2 regions of the Halotia branconii CENA392 genome follow, and region 2 is predicted to be linked to the other one. Evidence: predicted binding sites of a transcription regulator. Region 2 holds the regulator's gene; the other holds the start of a gene.
The links. The regulator NtcA, encoded in region 2, controls nitrogen genes in cyanobacteria. The targets are predictions, from matches to a motif close to TNTGTANNNNNNNNTACANA.
Positions count from the first base shown of each region.

Region 1 (3,427 bases), 2.0 Mb from region 2:
CGATGGGGTATCACGTTGGTTCAGTTTGGCCTCATGATAACTCTTTAGTTGCTATGGGATTGCGATCGCTAGGACTAGTCGATCAAGCTTTAGAACTTTTTCAAGGCTTGTTTGATATGACTATCCATCAACCTTATCAATGCCCCCCGGAACTTTTTTGCGGCTACGAACGTAATGGAGATAAAGCCCCTGTAAAATATCCAGTTGCTTGTACTCCCCAAGCTTGGGCTACTGGCAGTATATTTCAACTCCTGCAAATGATTGTTAACTTAGTGCCTGATGCTCAAAATAATTGTTTACGAATCATCGACCCCGCTTTGCCAGAGTCGATCAATCGTCTGTCATTACACAATTTACGAGTCGGCCCTACCATACTTGATCTAGAATTTGAGCGTTCTGGTAGCACTACGGCTTGTCGCGTTGCTAAAAAACGCGGCAATCTCCGAGTAGTGATTGAAGCTTAAAGATAAGTGGTTTTTCGCTCTCTACTTAATCGCGATTAATAAGCGGCATAATTCAACCATGCCGCATTTCTCACCCCTTTAACCTTTTAAAATGAGATATAGCAGTTCCTATTTACACGAGGTACATAATCCTAGTCCCTAGTCTCTGATTTCAAACAAATGTAGTTCAGCAGACCGATAAACGCTATAGACATTGACTTGATTCTATTTATGCTTCTTCTGAGTTTTCGCTTTTATGCCCTGGAGAAGCTTCATAAAGAGCGTCTAAGTGTTCGCGGGCATCATCAACATTGATGGAACGCATCACTAATAGTGGTTCCTTAATTAAGTTGCCCGCATTATCTAACAACTCTGGATGCGGTGCAAACTGTCTTTTAGATGCAAAATAACCAAAGTCACCCTGATTACCCATTTGCGAAGATCTGGCCGGATAAGGTCGCTCTCGATCAAAACTGAACATAATCAAATTGCGAATTAAATTAGCCACAGCTATGACCGCAAGAATAGTAAAAGCAAGAATGTAAAGTAGGTGTAACATCAAATTTTCCTCCAGGAGCAAGCAAATTTTAAAACCTTATACTGTAGCGTTTAGCTTCGCCGACTTTATGACTTGCAGCGAAGCTAAATATTTAATGCACTTTTATATGAAAGAGTTTTCAAAACCTTATTTAGATAACGGTAGCATAGGATACATTATTTATTCATAAAAATAATGTTAAGGATTTTGGACTATCAATGAGATTTATATACCGTCTTGCTTTTGCCAACCAGTTTGCTGAGAACGAAAGCGCATTGCTACATTCCAGCATTCTGTTACCAGTTGATGCCAGGGCATTAAAGTTGACATATCAATCCCGACTTGTCCCTCAGTCGCAGCAAACAGCATCTTTGCGGTGTTTAACTCTTCCTGCGCTTGCTTAACTCGCAATAGCAAGTCAGATTGGTCTTGTTCACTCATAAATGAAAGCCGTTCTGTTTCCAAAAAGTTACGCGATCGCGCAAACCAGTACTGAAAGTCATCTAACAACGGTTCTAAAATCGTTTTCAGCAGATCGGGCCCTGGTAAATTTGAGTCTCGCATAAATGAGAAGCATAATTCTAACTTCCTTACTAATATTAACGTAATTTACAATTCTTAATATTATTTTTTGCTCTCTCTGAAGAGATATTTTCTCAAAAATCTGTAATCCTTGTTACTAAAGTGTTCTTATATACCTGACAAAACTTAAATAAAAAATATACTTTAATTTAGGATTAAACAATACTTTATTGAAAGCGGCGGGAAACTCCATCTCTTCATGGGTGGTTAAATCAGTTATCAGTTAACAGTAATAACTGATTACTTCTTCTCTATGCCCCATGCCCCATGCCCGAAAAATTAATTCAACAGTTAAAATAGAAAGCCTACATAGTTGAATAAGTCTACACAACGCTCTGCCGTATTTGGGTAGATTTTTCCCAAGTTCAACTGATAAATTACTTTTGCAATCACTTCGCCAATGGTTCAGCAACCGATGTCGCCTAATCAAGATCCTCATCAGCCAGAACAACATGAAAAAATGTATTTACCGCGTACCAGCGAATCGGAGAAATTAAAAAAGATTCGTCATACAGCTTCCCATGTGATGGCTATGGCAGTGCAAAAGCTGTTTCCCAAGGCGCAAGTTACGATTGGTCCCTGGATTGAAAATGGATTTTATTATGACTTTGATAATCCAGAACCATTTAGCGATAAGGATCTAAAAGCCATCCAAAAAGAGATGGTTAAGATTATCAATCGCAAACTACCAGTTATTCCAGAACAAGTCAGTCGGGAAGAAGCCCAAAAACGGATTCAGAATATTAAAGAACCTTACAAATTAGAAATCTTAGCAGATATTAAAAAAGAACCAATCACGATTTACCACCTAGGAAACGAGTGGTGGGATTTGTGTGCTGGTCCTCACTTAGAAAATACTAGCGAATTAAACCCCAAGGCAATTGAATTAGAAAGTGTTGCTGGCGCTTATTGGCGTGGAGATGAAACCAAGGCGCAGCTGCAACGCATCTATGCTACTGCTTGGGAAACCCCAGAACAGCTTGCTGAATATAAGCGACGTAAAGAAGAAGCTCTGCGGCGAGACCATCGTAAACTGGGTAAGGAATTGGGATTGTTTGTATTTTCTGACCTAGTAGGACCAGGTTTACCTTTGTGGACACCCAAAGGTACTTTGTTGCGGAGTCTTTTAGAAGATTTCCTCAAGCAAGAACAGCTAAAACGGGGTTATTTACCTGTAGTAACGCCTCACATTGGCAGAGTAGATTTATTTAAAACCTCTGGGCATTGGCAGCAGTATAAAGAAGATATGTTTCCAATGATGGCAGAGGATGAGAAAGCAGTAGCTCATGAACAAGGCTTTGTCCTCAAGCCCATGAATTGCCCTTTCCACATCCAAATATATAAAAGTGAATTACGCTCTTATCGGGAACTACCAATGCGCCTAGCTGAATTTGGTACTGTTTACCGCTACGAACAGTCTGGAGAATTGGGTGGTTTAACGCGAGTGCGTGGTTTTACCGTGGATGATTCTCACTTGTTTGTCACCCCAGAACAATTAGACAACGAATTTATTAACGTTGTGGATTTGATTTTGTCGGTATTCAATAAATTGCAACTGAAAAACTTTAAAGCCAGACTGAGTTTTCGCGATCCCGCTAGCGATAAATATATTGGTTCTGATGAAGCTTGGGAAAAAGCCCAAGGTGCAATTCGGCGGGCAGTGGAACAGCTAGGGATGGAACATTTTGAAGGAATCGGGGAAGCCGCATTTTATGGGCCAAAACTCGACTTTATCTTTAGTGATGCCTTAGAGCGAGAATGGCAACTGGGAACTGTACAAGTAGATTACAACTTGCCAGAACGGTTTGAATTGGAATATGTGGCTGAAGATGGTTCGCGCCAACGTCCAGTAATGATTCACCGT
Region 1 is NZ_CP124543.1:4,943,031-4,946,457, forward strand. It holds gene QI031_RS21655 (amylo-alpha-1,6-glucosidase) at 1-464, shown strand, start outside; gene QI031_RS21660 (DUF2973 domain-containing protein) at 673-1,002, opposite strand; gene QI031_RS21665 (DUF2605 domain-containing protein) at 1,207-1,545, opposite strand; gene thrS (threonine--tRNA ligase) at 1,964-3,427, shown strand, end outside.
Region 1: a site for NtcA is predicted at 1,645-1,664, ahead of QI031_RS21665 (DUF2605 domain-containing protein). Genes of this name have one in related genera too.

Region 2 (3,427 bases):
TATGGCCTAATGCTTGAGTGAAAGCTTGCCCTAAGGTGATGCCTACATCTTCATTGGTATGATGGTCATCAATTTCCCAGTCTCCTGTAGCTCTGACATCCAAGTCAATGAGACCGTGGGAAGCAATTTGATGCAACATGTGATCTAAAAATGGAATACCTGTAGCTGCTGTACAAGTTCCTGTACCATCTAGGTTAACAGTAACTTGGACATCAGTTTCACCAGTAGTGCGGTGAACAGAGGCAATCCGAGAAGTTTGAGTAATTTGGCGTTCAGTTGTTTGCATAATTAATGAGGCATGGGGCATGGGGCATAAGAAAGAGGCAGAAGGGCAGGGTGCGGGGTGCAGAGGGGAATGAAGAAGAGGAATTGGGGCAGGGTGCGGGGTGCAGAGGAGATGAAGAGGAATTACCTCTTTCTCCCGAAGTTGCTCCACTTGGGGAGGCAGCCCTGTCTTGTTGTTCCAACAAAGAGGAGCCAGCGCGGTCATGGGGGTTTCCCCCAGGAGCGACTGGCGTTGGACTGCCGAACCCGGAGGGGGAGACCCCAAGACCGCACTTCTCTCCCTGTCTCCCTGCTCCCTGCTCCCTTGCCTCTTCCTCTGCCCAAATCGTATTACATTCCCATGATTTCATATCCTGCATCTACATACAGGACTTGTCCTGTAATGCCACTGGCTAAGTCACTAGCTAAGAAAGCAGCAGTATTGCCTACTTCTTGCTGAGTTACGGTGCGTCGTAGGGGTGATACTTCTTCTACATGATGAATCATATCCAAAATGCCGCCTACCGCTGAAGATGCCAAAGTCCGAATTGGGCCGGCAGAAATGGCATTCACCCGAATATTCTGTGACCCCAACTCAGCAGCTAAATAACGTACACTTGCTTCTAAACCTGCTTTAGCGACTCCCATAACATTGTAGTTAGGAACTGCTCTTACACCGCCCAAATAGGTTAGGGTGATGATGCTACCTCCCTGGGTCATCAACGGTTTAGCTGCACCACTTAACTGTACTAATGAGTAGGTGCTAATTTCTAAAGCGGTGTTGAAGCCAGAACGAGAGGTTTGGCTAAAACCTCCACTCAAATCATCTTTGCTAGCAAAGGCAAGACAGTGAATGAGAATATCTAGCTTGCCCCACTTATCTTGGATAGTTTCAAAGGTAGACTGAATTTGTTGATCATTTTGAACATTACAGGGAAGAAATAAGCTGGGGTTAAGAGGTTCAACTAATTCTGCAACTTTTTTCTCCATTTTGCCCTTGTCATCTGGCAGGTAGGTAATACCTAGATTTGCTCCTGCTTTGTGCAGTTGCTGAGCAATCCCCCAGGCGATTGACCGGTTATTGGCAATACCCGTAACCAAGGCGTTCTTTCCAGTTAGATTAAGCATAAAAATTGTCAATGCAAGCAATCACTAGGAGCATACTAGAATCTGATACCGACTTGCCATCAAAGATCACAATTGAGGCATCAAAAAAATCGAGAGGAACAAAGAGGAGGAGTAGAGAAAAAAAGTTGCTTCTTTATCTGTTTTTACTTTCTCATTTCCTAAATGCTATTTCTCAATTCAACTTGATATGAGCCAAGTTTATTTATGTTTTGCATATAATTTGCAAAAATAATTATTAGTAAGTGTGTTTTCTGCAAAAAAAATTCTAGATATTCCTTAAGATATCGTGAATTTTTCCACAAAAAACCTGATGACTACAACTGTGGAAGTACTTATAACAACTACTAGCTAAAAATATGAAAAATTATGTATCATTATGAACAAATAACTATCAAGTTTTGGGTTTGAGTATAGGAACGAACAGAAAGGTTGACGGTGCTTTATTAATTTTTCAGGTGTATTCTTAGGTAATCAGTTTTTGTTTTTCCGGCATTGGGTAGGGGAAGGGAGATGATCGTGACACAAGATAAAGCCCTAGCAAATGTTTTTCGTCAGATGGCGACCGGAGCGTTTCCGCCGGTTGTGGAAACTTTTGAACGCAACAAAACGATCTTTTTTCCTGGCGATCCTGCCGAACGAGTTTATTTCCTTCTCAAGGGTGCTGTTAAACTTTCCAGGGTGTACGAGGCAGGAGAAGAAATAACGGTAGCATTGCTGCGGGAAAATAGCGTTTTTGGTGTGTTGTCATTATTGACAGGAAACAAGTCAGATCGGTTTTACCATGCGGTGGCATTTACCCCTGTGGAATTACTATCGGCACCGATTGAACAGGTGGAGCAAGCACTCAAAGAAAATCCAGAATTATCGATGTTAATGCTGCGGGGTTTATCTTCGCGGATCTTACAAACAGAGATGATGATTGAAACTTTAGCTCACCGAGATATGGGATCGAGGCTAGTGAGTTTTCTATTAATTCTCTGCCGTGATTTTGGTGTACCTTGTGCTGATGGGATCACAATTGATCTGAAATTATCTCATCAGGCGATCGCTGAGGCCATTGGTTCAACTCGCGTTACCGTCACCAGATTACTGGGTGACTTACGAGAAAAAAAGATGATTTCTATCCACAAAAAGAAGATTACTGTGCATAAACCTGTTACCTTAAGTAGACAGTTCACTTAAAAGCAATTGGAATAATGGGAGTTGGTCTGTGTTGTGTTTTTAAAAGAAACCACCCAAATAGCTGGAATCAAACCTCAAATCTTGAGTAATTTCAGCTATTGCCAATCTCCCCCTCCTCCACAGATAATGATTGAAAGTAGTAGGCTGTATCTGGAAGCATTTCGGTAGCTGAAGATGACCACCGGGTACATCCTCATAGCAGCAATTTTAATTTTGGGAGGCGTAATTGCCACCGTTGGCGATCGCATTGGCACTAGAGTTGGCAAAGCGCGTCTCTCATTATTCAACCTCCGTCCTAAAAATACGGCTGTATTGGTAACTATTCTGACTGGTGGTTTAATTTCGGCATCAACTCTAGGGATTTTATTCGCTGCCGATGAAGGATTACGCAAGGGCGTATTTGAATTAGAAGATATTCAAAAAGACCTCAGAAACAAGCGGGAACAACTCAAAACTGCGGAAACCCAAAAAAGCCAAGTAGAAAGTGAGCTAAACCAGGCAAGGAAGGAAAAAACACAGGCACAGCAAGACTTACAAGTAATTAATAAGTCTTTACAAGCAGCTAACGCTAAACAACGGCAAACGCAAGCTCAACTCAACCGTACCATTAGTCAACAAGCCCAAACCCAAACTCAACTTCAACGAACTCAAAGCCAGTTGGGTAAAGTGGCAACTCAGTACCAACAAGCTATCACAGAACTGCAAAGTGTTGACGATCAAAGAAAAGCTCTACAGGCAGCAGTTGAACAATTAAAAACAGAACGTGAAAGACTTTACGCCGAAGCTAAAAAAGCGATTGATCAAGCCAAAACAGCTATTGAAAAACGCGATCGCGAACTTGCCAACCGAAAGG
Region 2 is NZ_CP124543.1:2,911,429-2,914,855, forward strand. It holds gene hisB (imidazoleglycerol-phosphate dehydratase HisB) at 1-286, opposite strand, end outside; gene fabI (enoyl-ACP reductase FabI) at 616-1,392, opposite strand; gene ntcA (global nitrogen regulator NtcA) at 1,903-2,574, shown strand; gene QI031_RS12730 (DUF3084 domain-containing protein) at 2,749-3,427, shown strand, end outside.